Regions from separate parts of the Shinella sp. M27 genome, predicted to be linked through region 1. Evidence: riboswitches for the same ligand, from Rfam matches in the RefSeq annotation. Region 1 holds a riboswitch; each other region holds the start of a gene.
The links. A riboswitch is a leader RNA that binds a small molecule or an ion and turns the genes downstream of it on or off. The one in region 1 is predicted to bind cobalamin.
Positions count from the first base shown of each region.

Region 2: linked by a shared signal. The riboswitch ahead of ACOZK4_RS26285 (FadR/GntR family transcriptional regulator) and the one ahead of ACOZK4_RS13470 (ABC transporter substrate-binding protein) in region 1 are both predicted to bind cobalamin.
Region 3: linked by a shared signal. The riboswitch ahead of bluB (5,6-dimethylbenzimidazole synthase) and the one ahead of ACOZK4_RS13470 (ABC transporter substrate-binding protein) in region 1 are both predicted to bind cobalamin.
Region 4: linked by a shared signal. The riboswitch ahead of ACOZK4_RS20330 (CbtB domain-containing protein) and the one ahead of ACOZK4_RS13470 (ABC transporter substrate-binding protein) in region 1 are both predicted to bind cobalamin.

Region 1 covers NZ_JBLZPK010000033.1:76,808-81,929, reverse strand. Annotated here, with positions in the region: gene ACOZK4_RS13480 (polyamine ABC transporter substrate-binding protein) at 1-863, shown strand, start outside; gene ACOZK4_RS13475 (MurR/RpiR family transcriptional regulator) at 931-1,785, shown strand; cobalamin riboswitch at 1,821-2,052, shown strand; gene ACOZK4_RS13470 (ABC transporter substrate-binding protein) at 2,231-3,268, shown strand; gene ACOZK4_RS13465 (FecCD family ABC transporter permease) at 3,265-4,293, shown strand; gene ACOZK4_RS13460 (ABC transporter ATP-binding protein) at 4,290-5,096, shown strand; gene ACOZK4_RS13455 (class I SAM-dependent methyltransferase) at 5,096-5,122, shown strand, end outside.
Region 2 covers NZ_JBLZPK010000074.1:54,679-59,800, forward strand. Annotated here, with positions in the region: partial or broken gene ACOZK4_RS26275 (short-chain dehydrogenase/reductase) at 228-320, opposite strand; gene ACOZK4_RS26280 (aromatic ring-hydroxylating oxygenase subunit alpha) at 906-2,135, shown strand; cobalamin riboswitch at 2,189-2,335, shown strand; gene ACOZK4_RS26285 (FadR/GntR family transcriptional regulator) at 2,319-2,783, shown strand; gene ACOZK4_RS26290 (SDR family oxidoreductase) at 2,933-3,718, opposite strand; gene ACOZK4_RS26295 (sugar-binding transcriptional regulator) at 3,768-4,718, opposite strand; gene ACOZK4_RS26300 (FGGY family carbohydrate kinase) at 4,740-5,122, opposite strand, start outside.
Region 3 covers NZ_JBLZPK010000059.1:49,458-54,579, forward strand. Annotated here, with positions in the region: gene ACOZK4_RS21180 (NAD+ synthase) at 1-639, shown strand, start outside; gene ACOZK4_RS21185 (TolB family protein) at 643-1,467, shown strand; gene ACOZK4_RS21190 (diguanylate cyclase domain-containing protein) at 1,638-3,104, shown strand; cobalamin riboswitch at 3,171-3,391, shown strand; gene bluB (5,6-dimethylbenzimidazole synthase) at 3,437-4,123, shown strand; gene ACOZK4_RS21200 (DUF2865 domain-containing protein) at 4,130-5,122, opposite strand, start outside.
Region 4 covers NZ_JBLZPK010000057.1:75,848-80,969, reverse strand. Annotated here, with positions in the region: gene ACOZK4_RS20335 (peptidoglycan-binding domain-containing protein) at 1-1,346, shown strand, start outside; cobalamin riboswitch at 1,426-1,791, shown strand; gene ACOZK4_RS20330 (CbtB domain-containing protein) at 1,837-2,013, shown strand; gene ACOZK4_RS20325 (CbtA family protein) at 2,026-2,811, shown strand; gene cobU (bifunctional adenosylcobinamide kinase/adenosylcobinamide-phosphate guanylyltransferase) at 2,813-3,337, shown strand; gene cobW (cobalamin biosynthesis protein CobW) at 3,342-4,391, shown strand; gene cobN (cobaltochelatase subunit CobN) at 4,708-5,122, shown strand, end outside.

The DNA of each region.
Region 1 (5,122 bases):
CCAACGAGGAAATGCTGGCCAAGATCCAGGGCGGCGCCACGGGCTATGACATCGTTTTCCCGTCCGTGCATATGCAGGACATCATGGCCAAGCTCGATCTTCTGGAGAAGACCGACATCAACCAGTATGAAGGCTTCAAGAACATCGATCCGACGTTCCTGCGCGCCAAGAGCGACCCGAACGGCGAATATTGCCTGCCCTATGCCTGGGGTTCGGTCGGCATCATGTATAACCGCAAGGTCCTCGGCAAGGATATCACTGGCTGGAAGGACCTGATCGAGACGGTGAAGGCCAAGGGCCTGAAATTCACGCTGCTCGACGACATGCGCGAAGTGCTGGCGGTCGGCCTCATCCTGAACGGCCACAAGATCAACTCTACGGACCCGGCCGAGTTGCAGCAGGCGGCCGACACGATCATCGCCATGAAGCCGGATGTGGCGGCCTTCACCTATGACGAGCGGCCGATGGTGCAAGCGGGCGACGTGGCGGCCGGGCACGCCTTCGTCGGTGCGATGGTGGATATCTTCGCCAATGAGAAGGACCTCGGCTACGTGATCCCCGAGGAGGGGGCGACCATGTATCAGGAGGATATCTGCGTGCTGAAAACTGCGCCGAACAAGGACAACGCGATCAAGTTCCTCCAGTTCTATACGCGTCCCGAAATCGTCGCGCTGAACGTTTCGCAGCAGACCAACGGCACCGCCAACGTGCCGGCGCGGGAATTGACCCCGGCAAAGATCAAGAATAGCAAGGAAATCAACCCGCCGGCCGAGACGATGGCGCGTCTCCAGATATTCGAGGATCTGGGCCCGGCCCTGCGTCAGGTGGACCGTGTCTGGACGCGGGTCAAGACGGCGCAATGAGCCCGGTGTGAGTGCGGTTGATACCCGCCCGTCTTTGGACGGGCGGGATTTCGAAGAGAGGGGCGACGTGTCGAAACGCATTCTGAAGCTCGTTCAGTCCGACGACCTCAGGCGGTCCAAATCCGACAAGCTGATCGCCCATTACATCGAGCGCAACATCGCCGAGCTGCCCTTCGAGACGGCGCGGTCGATCGCCCAGCGCCTGGAACTCTCGCCCATGACCATCGGCCGCTATCTGCGCCGCATGGGTTTCGACGGGCTCGACGAGCTGAAGAGCGAGTTGCGCCGCGGCAGTTCCAACCCCGCCTGGCAGGTCAAGGGGCAGGTCGGACGGCTCGAACAGGACCGCAAGGACGGCAAGCTGCTCGCCGGACTCATCCAGCAGCAGATCGACAATCTCGGCGAAATCTACGCCATCACGTCAGCACCGGAATGGCAGCAGACGATCGACGCGCTGATCGGCGCGACCGAGGTCTATGTCGCCGCCTATCAGAACGTGCGCGGCATCGCGCAGTATTTCGCAAGCCAGCTCTCCTATACCCGCCCGCGCGTGCAATTCGTCGACGGCGTCAACGGCACCTATGCCGAAGTGCTCGACGGCTCCGTCGAGGGGCGGCTGCTCTTCCTGCACGACGTGCGCCGCTTTGCCGCCAAGGCCCGGCCGCTGGCGCTGGAGGCGCGGCGCGCCGGCGTGAAGGTCGTGCTGCTGACCGATGAATTCTGCCCCTGGGGGCCAGACGTTTCCGATATCTGCCTCATCGTGCCCGGCTCGCACGGGCCGCTGTGGGATGGTGCCGCGACCATGACGGCGGTGATGGATCTCATGTTGAGCAACATCATCGTCGAGATGGGCGACGAGGTGAGCGAGCGCGTCGACCGGTTGACGCACCTTCAGGACGTCTTCGGGGATTTCGAAAGCTGATTTTCGCCGTCACCTTGACGCCGCCGAACGGTGCGGACTAAGGATGGGACGACGGTTCCCCGAAGGATGACTCCCAGGGGATTAATAGGGAACACGGTGCGGATGACCCAACAGGGACCCATTCCGTGGCTGCCCCCGCAACTGTAGGCGGATTGCCGCCTGTCCTCGTGACGCGTTTCGCGTCATGCCACTGTGCGTTTGCACGGGAAGGCAGACAGGCAGCAGATATCCGTGAGCCAGGAGACCTGCCGTCAGAGCCGAGAGTGCTGCTTGCCATGCACTCCAGATCCAAGTCACGGGCGGGGAAGCCCGGAACAGGAGACGCCATGACGAGCCAGACTGCCGCCCGCGGCAGACCCCTAATCGTTTTCTCCCGACCGCATTCGGTGCGCCCTTCGTGGTCCATCGGCTGAGCCCGCACGCCTTCACTCTCCGGGAGAAATCCATGACCTTGTTTTCCGCGGCCCTGCGCGCCGCATCCCTCGCTTCCGCCCTTACCGGCGCGGTAACCCTCATCGCCTCCGGCACGGCCCAAGCCGCCGAGACGCAGTATCCGCTGACGCTGCAGAATTGCGGCCGCCCGGTCACCTTCCAGAAGGCGCCGACGCAGACCGTTTCGATTGGCCAGAGCTCGACCGAAATCCTCTACATGCTCGGCCTGGCCGACAAGGTGGTGGGCACGGCGCTGTGGGTCGGCCCGGTCCTCAAGGGCTATGAAGACGTCAACGCCAGGATCGACCGTCTGGCCGACAACGAGCCGAGCTTCGAAAGCGTGCTCGCCAAGAAGCCGGATATCGTCACGGTGCAGTTCCAGTGGCAGGTCGGGCCGGAAGGCGTCGTTGCCAAGCCCGAGCAGTTCGAGGAGCTCGGCATTTCCGTCTACACCTCGCCGTCCGATTGCGTCGGCAAGGAGAACAGCGCGGCCAGCGACGGCGTGCGCCATCAGGTCTTCACCATGGAGCTGGTCTATCAGGAGATCCGCGAAATGGCGCAGATCTACGATATCCAGGACAAGGGCGAAGAGGTCGTTGCCGCGCTGAAGGCACGCGAAGAGGCGGCCCGTGCCAAGGTTGCCGCCGCCAAGGACAAGCTCTCGGCCGTCTTCTGGTTCTCCAGCGCCGCGGATGCCGATCCCTATGTCGCCGGCAAGAACGGTGCGCCGGGTTACATCATGTCGGCGCTCGGCATCGAAAATATCATCAAGACCGAGGACGAATGGCCGACGGTCGGCTGGGAAACCATCGCCAAGGCCGCGCCGACGATGATCGTCGCGGGCTCGATGGAGCGCCGCCGCTATCCGCTCGACGGCCTTGAGGCCAAGCTCGACTTCCTGAAGACCGACCCGGTCGCAAGCCTCATGCCGGCGGTGAAGAGCAACTATGTCTTCGATATGGACGCGCAGGCGATGAACCCGACGATCCGCACCATCGAAGGCATCGAGCGTCTAGCCGATGCCATTGAAAAGGCTGGTTTGGCCAAGTGATCTCCGATCGTCCCATCCTGCTTCGGACGGGCGCCGCTTTCGCGGCGCTCCTTCTGCTGCTGTTTGCGCTCGGCGTCGGCGCCGCCGTCGGCGAGACGGCCATCCCTCTCGACGTGGTCGCCAAGACGGTGGCCAACCGCCTCTGGCATGCCGGCTACCCGCTGGAGCCGATCGACGAGGGCATCATCTGGAACTACCGGCTGAGCCGCGCGATGGTCGCGGCCTGCTGCGGCTCGGCCCTGGCGCTCTGCGGCGTCATCCTGCAATCGCTGCTGCGCAATGCGCTGGCCGATCCCTATATTCTCGGCATCTCCGCCGGCGCTTCGACCGGTGCCGTCAGCGTGGCGATCCTCGGTATCGGGGCCGGTGCCCTAACGCTGCCGGCCGGCGCCTTCCTCGGCGCGCTCGTCGCTTTCGGCCTCGTCAGCGCGCTCGCCTTGCGCGCCGGGCGCGGCACGAGCGCGATCATCCTGGCCGGCATTGCCGGCTCGCAGCTCTTCAACGCGCTCACCTCCTTCATCGTCACCAAGGCGGCGAGTGCGGAGCAGGCGCGCGGCATCATGTTCTGGCTGCTCGGCAATCTCTCGGGCGTGCGCTGGCCGGATGTCTGGCTGGCGCTTCCGGTGGCGATCCTCGGGCTTCTCGTGTGCCTGTGGCATGCCCGCGCGCTCGATGCCTTCACCTTCGGCACGGAATCGGCCGCCTCGCTCGGCATTCCCGTGCGCCGGGTCTATGTCGTGCTGATTGCCATTTCCGCGCTGATGACGGCGACCATGGTGTCCATCGTCGGCTCGATCGGCTTCGTTGGCCTCGTCATTCCCCATGCCGCGCGCATGGTGGTCGGCGTGCGGCATGGCCTGCTTCTGCCGGCCTCTGCCCTGATCGGCGCCATCTTCATGATCGTGGCGGATGTGCTGTCGCGTGTCATCATCCCCGGCCAGGTCCTGCCCATCGGCGTCATCACGGCACTGTTCGGCGCGCCCGCCTTCGCGCTCATCCTCAGCCAGAGGAGGTCTGCCCTGTGACGCTGTCTGCTAAAAACCTGCACTGGTCGGCCGGTGGTGCGACCATCCTGTCGGATGTCTCGCTGGATGTGCGCCCCGGCGAATTCCTCGGCATCATCGGCCCGAACGGCTCCGGCAAGACGAGCCTGATGTCGCTGATGTCAGGCATCCGCAAGCCGCAGGGCGGCGCCGTCATGCTCGACGGCACGCCGCTTTCGGATCACGGCCGTCAGGCCATCGCCCGGCGCATCGCCTTTGTCGAGCAGCAGGCGGAAACGACCGAGCGCATCACCGCGCGCCAGGCCGTCGAGCTCGGCCGTACGCCCTATCTCGGCGCGCTCACGCCCTGGTCGCGGGCCGATGACGCCATCGTCGACCGGGCGCTGGAGGAGGTCGATATGGCACATTTCGCCGGCCGGCTCTGGCACACACTGTCAGGCGGCGAGCGCCAGCGGCTGCACATCGCTCGTGCGCTTGCCCAGCAATCGCCGATCCTGCTGCTCGACGAGCCGACCAATCATCTCGATATTGGCCACCAGATCAGCCTGCTCCAGTTGGTGCGCGAGCAGGAGCTGACGGTCGTTGCGGCCCTGCACGATCTCAACCACGCCGCAATGTTCTGCGACCGAATCGCCGTCATGCAGGGTGGGCGCATCGTCGCGCTGGGCACGCCGGCCAAGGTGCTGGAGCCGCAGCGTCTGCTGGAAGTCTTCGGCGTCACCGTGGACGTGGAGCGCGACAGCGCCGGCGGCTGCTTCATCCGCTATCGCCGCCCGGAGCCGCGGCCGCCGCGGCTGAAACTCGTTGCCAACGAGGGGGCGTGATGCACGGCACGCTCTCCAACGACCAT
Region 2 (5,122 bases), on a different contig from region 1:
CGAAGGATAAAAACAAGATTAATCTAGTCAAGTTATCCCTCCGATTCACGCCACTGCCAATGCCTACCCGGAGCGGACTGTCTACTTTCATCTATATTCGAGTGGTCGCTACTGTAACTTCTTGCGGATTTCGGGCGGAGCGCGTCAGAGATGGAAATCTCGTCCGATGCAGAGCCGAGCGTATCTGCATCGGACATCGGCCTGGATGGCTGAGAGTCTACCTTGATGATCCAGGCGACCGCGTCGGCGCCGGCCGGGATGCGCATCGGGGCATATGGATCGGTGGCCGCACGCCAGACGGGCTTGGCAACGTCCGAGGAACGGTTTTTGCAGCGCCCGATGTCCGCATGGCCGCGGTCACGCCATTGGCAAACTCGGCATCGGGCGCGGGGAAGGCGCCGTTTTCTTCCAATCTCGAAAACGCGCTAGAGTTGCTAATGATTTTTTGCTACAACTATGGGCCGACGGTTCGAGTTGGTTCATGAGCGCAGTTTGCCGCATCTGATAATAGTGCGGTAGAGTCCCCCTCACTCGAGCAATGATCGCGGAGGGCCAGGAGATTTTTTTGTCGCGGTAGCGTCAGCGACATCGCGCTATGACCCCGTTGGGATGGCGCATTCGGGAATCTCGGTTCGTATCCTCCTAGCCGCTTCTGGTCTGCAATATATCGGGTAACATGGGCCATCCCGGTGAATTTATTGTCTATTCATTGTTGAATTTTGAGGCTGTTTGGCGAATGCGTTCTTTCGCTAAGAGATCGCGGGCATTTAAACGCGACATGAAATCGTTAGAGTAGCTTATGCCTCTAATCGACAATGTCGATTAATAGAGGAAATTTCGGCGACTTGTCCAAGCTCCTGAACGTCTAAATACTGATGAGAAGCTAGTATTTAGGGGTGCATTGAGTGACGAAGGACGCAGAGACCTTAATCAAGACGTCTACGGGTCCGATCGACCAACTCATTGCAGGGCATCGTGCCGGTTACGGTCTTTCCCGACCGTTCTATCACAATGCCGATATCTACCAGCGCGATATGGAGCGGGTCTTCCGCCGGCATTGGCATTGCATCGCCCATGAGAGCGTGATCCCCAACGCCAACGACTTCGAGGTCTTCCGTATTGACACCGAGCAGGTGATCGTCACGCGCGCGGCGGATGGCTCGATCCATGCCATCCTCAACGTCTGTCGCCATCGCGGCGCGGAGGTCTGCACCAAGCAGAAAGGCAATGCGCGCGTCTTCGTCTGCCCCTATCATGCCTGGACCTACGGCAATGACGGAAGCCTGCGTGCGGCGCGCCTGATGCCGAAGGAATTCAAGCGCGAGGACCATGGGCTGAAAACGCTGCATGTGCGCGTTGTCGAAGGCCTGATCTTTATCTCCTTTGCGGAGGTTCCGTTGGATTTCAGCGAGGTCGAGCATCTGTTGCACGCGACCTGCGGCCAATACGGCTGGGGGAGCGCCAAGGTCGCCTATCGCGAAACCTATCCGGTTGCGGCCAACTGGAAGCTGGCCGTCGAGAATTACGTCGAGTGCTATCACTGCGGCCCCGCGCATCCGGAATATTCGCAGACCCACGCGCTGGAGCAGCCGCTCCATATGATCGAGGCGATGAACGACGCCATGGAAGCGCGGACCTATGCGCTTGGCATCGAGGTCGGTTCCGGCAACCGCTGGCAAACCTCACGGGAAGGTCGCGAGGCGATCCATGCCTTCCGCTATGCGCTCTACGAGGGTGTTGAGAGCGGCAGCGAGGATGGCAAGGCTGTCGCGCCGCTGATGGGGCGTTTTACCGATTTTGATGGTGGCGTCACCTCCATTCATCTCGGCGGAACGACATTCCTCGTCTGCTACCCCGATCACGGCATGATCTATCGCTTTATTCCGAAGACGGCAGAGACCTGCGAGATGGAGCTCATCTGGCTTGTCGATGGCAAGGCGGAGGAGGGCAAGGATTACGATCTCGACCGGCTGACCTGGCTCTGGAAGGTCACGACAGCCGAAGACAAGGCAATCATCGAGCACACGGCGCGTGGCGTGCAGTCACACTATTTCGTTCCCGGCCCGATCGCGCCAATGGAGCATAACGAGCTTCGCTACATCGACTGGTATCTCGACGAAATCAGTCGCCCATGAAGATAAAGGTATAAGCATTTCTTTATATCTATTGACAATCGCCCCCTGATGACGTGAAGTCTGCGCGTCGTGGTTCTCTGGAGCGGCTTTGCCATTCCAGGGCTAAGAGGGAATCCGGTGCGCCGAACATTCGGCAAAGCCGGGGCTGCCCCCGCAACTGTGAGCGGCGAGCCGCTGTCCAGCATGGCGTCCAATCACATGGGCCCTTGGCGCTACTCCGACAGCTATTCGGTTTTCGATGTATTCCAGACGCGGATCATGTTGGAAGGGCAAATGGCTAGTCTTGCGGCAGGGAGGCTGATGGCGAATCAACTGGATCAGATGGAAAAAATGACCCAGCAGATGGAGCAAGGCTGGGCGCAGCAGGATCTCTTAGCCAACGTCGAAGCCGACTTGGAATTCCATGCGATCATCGCATCGGCCTGCAGTAACGCTATGCTGCGTGCACTCTACCACACCGTCCGCGATCAGTTGACCGCGACGCAACGACAACCCATTCCGATAACTGATCCCGCTCGCATGCGTGAATCCATCGCAGAGCATCGCCGCATAATCGCGGCCCTGCGCGCAAACGATCCCACGGGAGCTCGGTTGGAAATGGAAACGCATATTCGAAATACAGCGCGTTGCGCGGGCTTGGAGCCCTAAACCATACATGCGACTGACGGCGTAGGTTCAGATCCATTCAAGAGCTTAAGATCGGTGTTGGTTTATCGCAAAAATGATCGCTCCTGCAAAAGCGCGCCGATAGGCGTGCATTTGTGTGAAACAGATAGCGTCCGTAGGCTAGCCCCGTCTTACGACATGATCAGCCCGCCATCGACGTTGATGGTCTGGCCGGTGATGTAAGCTGCATCGGGGGACGCAAGGAAGGCGACGAGGGCGGCGACTTCTGCAGGCGTGCCGGCGCGACCCATCGGGATGCCCTCGACCCATTCGGCCATCAGTTCACCCGGGCCGTATTCGCCGAGCATCTTGCCCCAGACACGGTCGTTATAGTCCCACATCTCGGTGTGGATGATGCCGGGGCAAATGGCATTGGCGGTGATGCCTTCGCGGGCGAGTTCCTTGGCGAGGCTCTGGGTGAGGCCGACGACGCCGAATTTCGACGCGGCATAGTGCGGTGTGTAGATGAAGCCCTGGCGGGCCTGACCGGAGGCGGTGTTGATGAGCCGGCCCTTCGTGCCGCTGGCGCGGAAGCGGCGGATCGCCTCCTGGCAGCACAGGAAGACGCCCTTGGTGTTGACGTCTAGATTGAGGTCCCATTCACGCTCGGTCAGGTTCTCGACCTTCGCGATGGTGATGACGCCGGCATTCTGCACGGAAACGGAGATGGCACCCAGCTCCGCTTCAGCCTCACCATAGGCTTCTTGAACGGCCTTGGCATCTGTCACGTCGAGCGCGAGACCGAGGATTTCGGCGCCGGTTTCCTTGGCGAGTGCGGCGGCCGCGTCCACCGTGTCCTTTTCGATCGCGGCAATCGCGACTTTCGCGCCTTCTTCGGCAAAGCGCTTGGCGATGCCGCGGCCGATGCCCTTGTTGCCCCCGGTGACGAATACCGTCTGGCCTGCAAAACGTGTCATGGTCTTTTCTCCATAATGCGCAGCAGGCCGATGTCTGGTCCGGGATGGATCAGGCCGTGAGCCGTGCCGCAGTAAACTTGTCGGTGACGAGCACATCGATGACGCCAAGTTTCAGGGCGCCGGCGATGGCCTGGGTTTTCGATTCTCCGCCCGCGAGCGCCATGACGCGGGCAGTCTTGCGCAGTTCCTCCAACGAAAGGCCGATAACGCGGTCGTTGAGGGGCGTTTCGACCGGTTTGCCGTCCTGGTCGTAGAAACGATAGGAAATTTCGCCAACTGCACCCGCCTCGTGCAGCATCGCCATTTCCTGGCGGGAGAAGGTATTGCCGGATCGGGCAAGAAGCTCCGACGGCTCAACCGCGCCGATGCCGACGATGGCGAGGCTGAGGCGGCCGAAGAGGTCCATCGTCTCGCGCACCACCGGGTCCGCCAGCATGACAAGCTTGGCTTCCCGCGAAGAGGTGATGCCTTGCACGAGGAGAAGCCGCGGCTCACCGCCCGTCAACCGGGCCAGGCGGGCGGTCAGCTGCGTCGCGTGGGTCTGGACGGAAGCGTCGCCCATGCCGCCCAGGATCTGCACGATGTATTTGGCCTTGGCGTTCTTCAGCGGGTGGATGTTGTCCACCATGCGCAGGATCGTCTGGCTCCAGCTCGAGACGCCGACGATTTCATCTTGCTGTAGCGTGACTTCGAGGAAGTGGGCGGCCGCTTCGCCGATGCGTGCCATGATGGCGCCATCGCGATCTTCCGAACAATCGACGACGATGGCTTCGGTGAGGCGGTAGCGCTCGCGCAATGCGGTTTCCAGCTCGGCAAAGGTGCCGGCCGGCGGGATGACCGTCGTGCGTACGATGTCTTCCTGCTCCGCCCGCTTCAGCATGCGCGAAACGGTGGCCTGCGACATATGCATGAGTTCTGCGATCTCAGCCTGCCGCTTGCCTTCGATGTGGTACATCTGGGCAATGCGGGCAATCAGCCGTAACTCGTTGAGCCGTCCCATGGAGCCTCCCGTAGTGAATTTTTATTCACTCATAGAGGAAGGACCTGAGACGGTCGAGCGGTAGATTGCGTCCTGCCAGACGAGCAGGCGATCCGCGGTATCGGAGACCTGCGGGGGGATGGCATTCACGGCGCGCGGCAGGGCGGCGATCGCCGCGAGGTCCGGCCAGACGCCGAGCGTCAGGCCGGCAAGATAGGCGGCGCCCAAGGCGGAGGCCTCCGGTGCATCGCACTGGATGATGGCGTGGTTCAGCGTATCGGCCACGCACTTCATCAGGAACGTGTTCTTGCTCGGTCCGCCGTCGGCATAGAGGCGGCCGAGTGGTGTCGGCGATTGCGTCGACATGGCCTTGAAGACATCATGAACCTGGAAAGCGATGCTATCGGTTACGGCGCGCGCCATCT
Region 3 (5,122 bases), on a different contig from region 1:
CGTTATGACATCGTGCCGATCGAGGCGCCGGTGACCGGCTTTCTCGCCGCCTTGTCGGAGACCTTCGAGGGCACGGAAGAGGGCATCACCGAAGAAAACCTGCAAAGCCGCACGCGCGGCACGATCCTGATGGCGATCTCCAACAAGTTCGGCTCGATGGTCGTGACGACCGGCAACAAGTCGGAAATGTCGGTCGGTTATGCCACGCTCTATGGCGACATGAACGGCGGCTTCAATCCGATCAAGGACCTCTACAAGATGCAGGTCTACGCGCTCTCCAGCTGGCGCAACGCCCATCTGCCGCCGGGCGCGCTTGGGCCGACGGGCGAGGTGATCCCGAAGAACATCATCGACAAGGCGCCCTCCGCCGAGCTTCGCCCGAACCAGACCGACCAGGATTCGTTGCCGCCCTATCCCGTCCTCGACGACATCCTCGAATGCCTCGTCGAGATGGAGATGAGCACGGAGGACATCGTCGCGCGGGGCCATGATGTGAAGACGGTGCACCGCATCGAACACCTGCTCTACATCGCCGAATACAAGCGCCGCCAGTCGGCGCCGGGCGTGAAGATTACCAAGAAGAATTTCGGCCGCGACCGCCGCTATCCGATCACCAACCGGTATCGCGACCGGGGGTAGGCGATGCGCAGCTCGGTCGAAATCCACAACATCGTCTCCGGCGAAACACGTGTCGTCTGGCAGACCGAGCAACTGGTCGAGGCGCCGAATTTTTCGCGGGACGGGCGGTTTCTCGTTATCAATGGCGATGGGCTGCTCTATCGGCTGGCGCTCGATGGCGTTGCGCCGCAACGGATCGACACCGGCTTTGCGGTGCAGTGCAACAACGACCATGGGCTTTCGCCCGACGGACTTATGTTGGCGATCAGCGACAAGGTGGAGTTCGGCAAGTCTGCGATCTATGTGCTGCCGGTCGAGGGCGGCGTTCCGAGGCTGGTGACGCCGAACCTGCCGTCCTATTGGCACGGCTGGTCGCCGGATGGTGCGGCGCTCGCCTATTGCGGCATTCGCGACGATGTCTTCGATATCTACACGATTCCTGTGTCGGGGGGTGAGGAAAAGCGGCTGACTTTTGGAGAAGGGCGCAATGACGGGCCGGATTATTCGGCGGATGGGGAATGGATCTATTTCAATTCCAGCCGCACCGGCCACATGCAGATCTGGCGGGTGCGTCCCGACGGTTCCGAGCCGACCCGCATCACCGACAGCCCCTATGGCGACTGGTTTCCGCATCCGTCGCCTGATGGGAAACACCTGCTTGTGCTGTCCTATGACGGCGATGTCTTCGATCATCCGCGCGATCTCGATGTGCGGCTGCGCCTTATGGACGTGGACGGCGGCAACGCACGGATTCTGTTCGATCTTTTCGGTGGGCAGGGCACGATGAACGTGCCGAACTGGTCGCCGGACGGCAGCGAATTCGCCTTTGTGCGTTACGCGCCGGTCTGATCACAATTTGTGGTGCATATGCGTTAAGTTTTCGCTCACCAGCCTGTTTAAGTGAATTTTGCGGTCTGCCAATTAGCCTCTGTTCAACAATGCCCGGAACCGGGCGGGGGCAGGCAGGGGTGACGATGACGGGCAGGACGGAAGAAGGCCGGACGGGAAAACGGCGAAGGGTGAGTTTCGCAATTCGCGCTGCGGCCGTGATGATCGTCGGGCTTTTCGGCGCGGCGAATTTCTTCGTCCTCGACTATGCCATCGAACGCGCCGACAGTTTTGTCGCCGAGACCGAGCGCACGCTGGTCCGCAACGAATTCAGCCACCAGATCGACCAGGTGGTGCAGTACCAGAGCCAGCTGTCCTTCTGGGACAAGAGTTTCAACGCGCTTGCCCACGGTATGCCGGACGACGATTTCGTGCGCGACCAGATGCGCGACTGGATGTGGTCCGACTTCGGCTTTTCCTGGATGATCCTGACATCGCCGGATGGTGAGAAAATCCTCGGCGTGCATCGAGGCGAAAAGGTTTCCGACCGCAAGGCGCGTGAAAAGCTGCAATGGATGAGCGATCTCACCCGCCGCGCCGAGCGGGCCTATCGCGAGGCGCTGTCGCCCGATCGGGGTGGCTGGCAGGTGGCGCGCGCCAAGGAGGACCCCGATCTCCTGACCCCGGCACTGCCGGAAATACATGTCTCGGGCATGCGGCTCATCGACCGCGTCATGAGCATCGTCGTCGTGCAGGCCGTCGTTCCGAAATCGCTCTATATTCCCGCAAGCCGTCTGGAGCCGACCCTGCTCATCACCGTCAAGCCGGTGTCGCAGAAGATGCTGTCCAATGCCGAGCGGCGGCTCGGCGTGCACGATCTCGGCTTCACGCCCATCGTCACCGAGGAGCCGGGCCTCGTGATGACGCCGGTCGGCGGCGATGCTTACAATCCGATGGTCGCCTCCTGGCGGCCCAACATGCCGGGCTCCTTCGTCTGGCGCTCGGCCCTGCCGCAGATCGCGATTTTCGTGCTGGTCTTTGCCGGCGTCATGCTCTTCGTGACCCTGCGCTTTTCCGCGCTGGTCAGGGCGCTCCAGCGCAGCGAGGCGAAAAACGCCTTCCTCGCCCGGCACGATCCGCTGACGGGGCTGAAAAACCGTAGCGGCTTCGACGAGGAGGTCCGCCGCACCATCGCCAAGGGCAACGGCAAGCCCTTCGCGATCCTCGCGCTCGACCTCGACAGGTTCAAGGCGGTCAACGACCGCCATGGCCACGCGGCGGGCGATATCGTGCTGCAGGCGGTTGCCCGCCGCTTCTCCGATCGTGTAGGCAAGCAGGGTTCGGTGGCGCGTCTCGGCGGCGACGAATTCTCCATTCTTCTCAATGGCGATTTTTCCCGCGAAAACCTCGTGGCGCTTGCCGAGGCGCTGGTCCTCGATGCGCAGGTGCCGATCGCCTATGACGGCCAGCTTCTGCTCATTGGCGGCAGCGCGGGCATTGCCCAGTTCCCCGATCACGGCGGCAGCCTACACGACGTCATGGTGATGGCCGATGCCGCGCTCTATGCGGCCAAACATGCCGGCCGCAACCGCGCTGTTCACGCCGGCGATATCGATGCCGGCACGGTGGCCGAAGCGGGTGCGGCGCGCGCTGCCTGATGCTTGTGAGGCGCTCTGAGACAGGTGCGCGGCGCGGGCGGGCTTGATCGTGCCCGAAAGCCGTGCGCATATCCTTTTCAGTCAGGTGCCCGCGACATGCGGGAGAATCGGGAATCCGGTGCGGGTGCAATATCCAGGTCCGGAACGTGCCCAACGCTGTGACGGGGATGGCGTGCATTCCAAAGCTTGAATCGATTCAAGCTTTTGCCACTGGTTCTTGAACCGGGAAGGCAGGTGCGGGCCGCGTGAACCGAAGTCAGAAGACCGGCCTGGCGAGATAGACCGAACCGCGCGGACGGCGGCAGGTTGGACGCATTGTTGGGGAGAAGACGATGCGAACAGAACTCTCGGACGATCTCGTCCGGGCGGGCGCCTTTCCATGTGAGGACAGGCAGGCCGTCTATCGTGCCATTGAAACGCGCCGCGACGTGCGTGACCAGTTCTTGCCCGATGCCTTGCCCGACGATCTCGTCGGCCGCCTGCTGCATGCCGCGCACAGCGCGCCGTCCGTCGGCTTCATGCAGCCGTGGAATTTCCTGCTGGTACGCGGCGAGGAAACGCGCCGTGCAGTGCATGGCGCCTTCCTCAAGGCCAATGCCGAGGCGGCGGATATGTTTTCAGGCGAGCGGCAGGCGCAATACCGCGCGCTGAAGCTCGAAGGCATCCTGAAGGCGCCGCTGTCGATCTGTGTGACCTGCGATCCGACGCGGGGCGGCACGGTGGTGCTCGGCCGCACGCACAATCCACGCATGGACGTCTATTCCACGGTCTGCGCCGTGCAGAACCTCTGGCTCGCGGCGCGGGCGGAAGGGGTCGGCGTCGGCTGGGTCAGCATCTTCCATGACAGCGATATCCGCGACATTCTCGGCATTCCCGCGCATGTCGAAATCGTTGCCTGGCTCTGCGTCGGCTTCGTGGATCAGCTGTATGCGGAGCCGGAACTGGCGGTGAAGGGATGGCGGCAGCGCCTGCCGCTGGAAGAGTTGGTGTTCGAGGAGCGTTGGCCGGCGACTGCATAAAGCAGGTCAGTTGACGCCGGCATCGGCCGGGCGGCCGAGATCGATGGCGGACTCGTTTTCCGGCAGGAAGGCGGGGCCGACGGTGCGCACCTTGCTATGCGTGGGATCGTAGTCACGGTCCTCGATCTTGGCAGGGGTTTTTGCTGTTTCCTGCTTGTCATGCCGGGTTGTGATCGTCGTGATGGAGCCGGTTTCCGGCAGGGCTTCCTCTGTCGTGCCCCCGCTCGTACTAACGGTCTCGCCCTTCATCGCCTTCTGGCGCTTGATCATCTCCTGGTAATAGGCGGAGAGATTGCAGCCGCAGGTGCCAGCTTTGGAGAGATCGCGGGTCCGGTAGCTGAAGGCGTGCTCGAGATCGCGATAGGGCCGGCCGGTGACGGTCGACGTCATCTGTTCGGTTTCCTGGCCCGGTGTCATCGACTGGTAGAAGAGCTGCGTCTCGGTTTCCGGGCACATCATCGCGCAGACCTTCTGGTCGCGGCGGAAATCGAGCGGGGTCGCGCCCGACGAGATCGGGAAGAAGCCGCCGTCGCAGGTGCGCACGCAGACGGTGCGCAGATTGCCATGGCCGGCGCTGCCACCGAGCGAGCGCAGCTGCAATCGCCCGCTGTCTTCAGGCATGGTGCCCAGCGGCAGGGTGCGCGTATCGTCCTGCAAGGTGCGCAGGGTTTCGGTCGCGGCGATCGGCATCACCTTCGCGTCGTCGTTGCAGCCGTTCGTTTCCAGCGCGGCGAGAAGGCGGTTCCGCGACCCTTGCGAGGATGTGCCGCCGGCAAATTCGCGGCGCTTGCGGTCGAGGATATAGAGATTGCGCTCCATCTTGCCGATGACCGTTTCCAGCGTATCGCAGGCCGCTTCGTTCTCACCGCCGAAGACGGTGATGCTGCCGGACGAGCAGCCGAGGCGGCGCTGATCGCTCTTGGCCTTGCGCAGCTGGATATTCTGGCGGGCGATGGCGCCGGCATATTTGCGCGCGCTTGTGGTGTCGACCACGACCCG
Region 4 (5,122 bases), on a different contig from region 1:
AAGAGGCGCAGAAGGCTGCGGAGGCGGAAAAGGCCAAGGCCGAGCAGGAGGCTGCACGTCTGAAGGCGGAAGCCGAGGCCAAGAAGACCGAGCAAGCCGCCGCCCGCAAGCTCGCCGAAGAAAAGGCTGCGGCGGAAGAAAAGGCCAAGGTTGAAGCCGCTGCGGCGGAAAAAGCAAAGGCTGAAGAGGCTGCCCGCCTGAAGGCGGAAGCCGAGCAGAAGGAAGCGGAAGCCCGTGCGGTTGGCGAAAAGCAGGCGGCCGAAGCCGAGCGCCTGAAGGCGGAAGCGGCCGCCGCCGCTGAGAAGGCCAAGGCTGAAGAGGCCGCACGCTTGAAGGCCGAGGCGGATCGCCAGAAGGCCGAAGAGGCTGCTGCGGCTGAGAAGGCCCGTGCCGAAGAGGAGGCGGCCGCCCGTCAGGAAGCCGAGGCCAAGCGCATCGAGGCGGAAAAGGTTGCCGCCGCCGAAAAGGCCAAGATCGAGGAGGAGGCCGCCGCTGCCCGCAAGCTCGCCGAAGAGAAGGCTGCGGAAGTCGAACGCCTGAAGGCCGAGGCTGCCAAGGCGGCGGCCGATGCCGAAGCCAAGGCCGCGGAAGCCGCGCGTCTTGCCGATGAGGCAGAGAAGCGCGCCGAAGAGGCCGCCGCTGCTCAGAAGCCCGCGGATAGCCAGGAACCGGCCGATAGCGCAGATGATGCGACGGCTGCGCGTGAAAACGCGCCGCAGGACGCCGACAACGACAATGGCGCGCGCGCCGTCGAAGAGGCGGAGGCCGCAAAACGTGCGGAAGACAAGACATTCCAGGGCGCTGTCGCCGATGGTTCGGAGAAGGCTTACAAGGACTATCTCTACCAGTATCCCCAGGGTCGCTATGTCGATGACGCCCGCAAGCGCATCGCCGCCCTGAGCGCCAAGCCGGAAACGCAGATGGACGAGGACGCGGCAACCGCCGACGCCACGCGCAAGGCCGAGCCGGTCGTCGATCCGCGCGAGACCTATATGGATCGCTCCGTTCGCGCCCAGGCCCAGCGCTACCTGAGCCTGCTCGGCTACAACACCTATGGTGCCGACGGCGTCTTCGGTCCGCGCTCTCGTGCGGCCATCGCCGCCTGGCAGGGCGCGTCCGGCTATCGCGCGGACGGCTACCTGTCGCGCCAGCAGTTCCGCGCACTGCGCGAAGCCGCACAATATGCCGAGACGCGGCAGGCCCGACAGAATCGCCAGCGTCGCTACCAGCAGCGCGACTACGACGTGCTGGAAGGCCCCGTCGATGGCTACTATGACGGCCCCTACTATCGCGACGACGGCTATTACAACGATGGCGGCGGCGTGGTGATCATCCCCGGCTATTGAGTTTGCGACGGCCGGACGGCGGTTTTGGCACAGGCCATGCCGCTGCCGGTCGATTGACTTCCCGGAGCGGGAAGCATAATCATCAGCGATATTGGATGGTTCCTTGGTCCGGAAACGGACCGGGGAGTAAATGGGAATGTGACGCGGTGGACCCAATCAGGGCGCTGCAATCACGGCCGACCCCGCGACTGTAGAGTAGCGAGGGACGCCCATCCGGACGGGGGGATTTTTGCGGCAAAGGGCAATGGTGCCTGTAGTCGCGAAAAGATGACCAGCCGGAAAAGCCACTGGGTGGCATCACGATAGCCGGGGTTGGACGCCTCTTTTTCTACGAATCGTCCGCCTCTCGTGATTGCCGGAAAACCTGGGAAGGCGAGGGTGACCCGGAGGCGCTGACGCGCCGGACGCTGCGAGCCAGGAGACCTGCCAGACAATGAGGGCATATCGCCCGCCCAGGGGAATTTTCCCCGCTGCCTGCACGGAGGTTGTCATGGCTGTTTCTACCACGTCTTCTGTTGTCCTTTCCGCAAACGATCGTCTCGTTGCCGGCGTTTTCGCCCTGCTGCTCGGCGCCTTCCTCGTCTTCGGCGCCGGCCTTGCGAATTCGGCCGTGCTGCACGACACGGCACACGACACGCGTCACTCCTACGGCTTTCCCTGCCACTAAGGAGTTCTCAACATGATCGTTCGTTATCTCCTGGCCGCCCTGGTGGCCGGGCTGTTCTCCGGCGTGCTCATGACGGCCGCCCAGGAGGCCCGAGTCGTGCCGTTGATTCTGCACGCCGAAGAGTTCGAGGGTGAAGCCGCCCCGGCCGGCGAGGGCACCACGCCCGCGACATCAGATGGTGCTGCCACGACGCAGGAGCATTCCTCGCTCGGTGCCGTGATCCTCGACGTCGCCTCCGCCTTGTCGCCGATCTCGGTTGCCTATGCCCATGAGGGCGAGGACCACGAGGAGGGCGGCATCATGTTCGGCATGAGCCGCTTCTCCGGCACGCTTCTGGCAAACCTCGTCACGGGCACCGGCTTTGCCCTGCTGCTCGCCGGTTTCAGCCTCGTTTCGGGCAATCCGATCACCGTTGCCAACGGTGCGCTGTGGGGTGCTGCCGGCTGGCTTGCCGTGCATATGCTGCCGGCCATAGGCCTGCCGCCGGAGCTTCCGGGCTTCCCGGCTGCCGATCTCACGCAGCGCCAGATCTGGTGGGTTGCGACGGTCGCCCTTTCGGCGGCTGGTCTCTATCTGCTGTTCCTGAAGCCGGGCATCGTCTCCAAGGTTGCCGGTGTCGTGCTTCTCGCCGCCCCGCAGGTCTATGGCGCGCCGCAGCCGTCCGACATTTCCAGCAACGTTCCGGCCGTTCTCGGCGCGGAATTCGCCGTCGCGGCACTCGCCACGACGCTGTTCTTCTGGATCGTGCTCGGCCTCTCGCTCGGCTTTGCGAACGAGAAGATCGCCAGGGCAGCCTGATATGAAACAGACATCGCCCGGAGCCGTCCTGGTTCTGGGCGGTGCGCGTTCCGGAAAGTCCGCTTTCGCCGAAAGGCTGGTCGCCGAGACCGGCCTTTCGCGTCATTATATCGCCACCGGCCGCGCCTGGGATTACGAGATGCGCGAACGCATCGCCAAACACCGGGAAGATCGCGGAAAAGGCTGGGAAACGCACGAGGAACCGCTTGCGCTGGCGGCCTGCATCAAGGATGTGGCGCGCGAGGATCGTGCGGTCCTCGTCGATTGCCTGACGCTTTGGCTCACCAATCTGATGCTGGAGGAGCGGGACATCGCACAGGAATTCGCCGGCCTTTTGTCGGTCGTCAAAGAGGCGCCGGGCCGGCTGGTCTTCGTATCGAACGAAGTCGGCCTCGGCATCGTGCCGGAAAATCGCATGGCGCGTGACTTTCGCGACCATGCCGGGCGGCTGCACCAGCAGTTCGCGGCCCTCGTACCGGAAGTCTATTTTATCGCGGCCGGACTGCCGCTGAAAATGAAGGGTTGAGCCTATGCTGCAACAGAAGATCCCCGCCACCGTCATCACCGGCTTCCTCGGGGCGGGCAAGACGACGATGATCCGCAACCTGCTGCAGAATGCCGGCGGCAAGCGCATCGCGCTCATCATCAACGAATTCGGCGATCTCGGCGTCGATGGCGACGTGCTGAAGGGCTGCGGCGTTGAGGCCTGCACCGAGGACGACATCATCGAACTCACCAACGGCTGCATCTGCTGCACCGTCGCCGATGACTTCATCCCCACCATGACGAAGCTCCTGGAGCGCGAAAACCGTCCCGACCATATCGTCATCGAGACCTCGGGCCTTGCGCTGCCGCAGCCGCTGATCGCCGCCTTCAACTGGCCGGAAATCAAGACGCAGGTCACGGTCGATGGCGTCATCACCGTCGTCGACAGCGCCGCCGTCGCCGCCGGCCGTTTTGCCGACGACCATGACAAAGTGGACGCGCTGCGTGTCGAGGACGACAATCTCGACCACGAAAGCCCGCTGGAAGAACTCTTCGAAGACCAGCTCACCGCCGCCGATCTGATCGTCCTCAACAAGACGGATCTTCTCGACGCCGCCGGTGTGCTTGCGGTGCGTGACGAAGTCGCCTCCCGCATCGCCCGCAAGCCCTCGATGATCGAGGCGAAGAACGGCGAAGTCGCCGCCGCCGTCCTGCTCGGCCTCGGCGTCGGCACGGAGGACGATATCGCCAACCGCAAGTCGCACCACGAGCTGGAGCACGAGAACGGCGAGGAGCACGATCACGACGAGTTCGACAGCTTCGTCGTGGAACTGCCGGCGATTGCCGAGCCTGCCGCCTTCATCGAGCGCCTGAAGGGCGTGATCGCCGAACATGACGTGCTGCGCGTCAAGGGCTTTGCCGATGTGCCCGGCAAGCCGCTGCGCCTGCTCATCCAGGCCGTCGGCACGCGTATCGACAATTACTTCGAACGCGCCTGGGCCGCCGGTGAGACCCGCGGCACCCGCCTCGTCGTCATCGGCCTGCACGACATGGACGAGCAAGCCGTGCGCGCTGCCATCGCCGCGGCGGTGTGATTTTCGGCATGAGCGTGCAGCAGTCCCCTTCGTCCTCGTTTCCGGTGTGGCCCGGCCATGTCTGGCTTGCCGTGCCGGTGGATCCTCGGGTCAAGCCCGAGGATGACGGTGGGGAGGAGGGGCTGCCGGCCCGCAATGTACCACGTCGCCTGTGGCGTGGTAACCAATGGTGGTGGATGAGGCCAAACGCGCGTACGAAACAAGAAGTGCGCGCAGGCCTGCCGTTTGGGACAGGTCTATTCCTCCCCACTCCGTCATCCTCGGGCTTGACCCGAGGATCCACCCGCACGGCACGCCGGCAAAGGGGAGGCGCCGCATGCATCTCCTGCTAGCCCAGAAGGGCACCATCGCCGATGGCAAGGAGGCGATCGACCTTGCCCAGACGCCGGGTGACATCCTCTTCCTCACCGCCGCCGATACCGAACTCGCCGCTATCGCCGCAGCCCATCGCGCGCGCGGCACGGATACGCGCCTGCGCCTCGCCAGCCTCGCGACGCTGTCGCATCCGATGTCGGTCGATACCTATATCGAGCGCACGGCGCGTCACGCCAAGCTCATCGTCATCCGCGCCCTCGGCGGCGCCAGCTATTTTCGCTACGTGCTGGAGGCCTTGCTGGCGACATCCGTCGCCAACGATATCAAGCTCGTGGCATTGCCCGGCGATGACCGGCCGGACGACGGCCTGGTTCCCTTCAACCGCATCGACGACACCGACCGCCAGAACCTCTGGG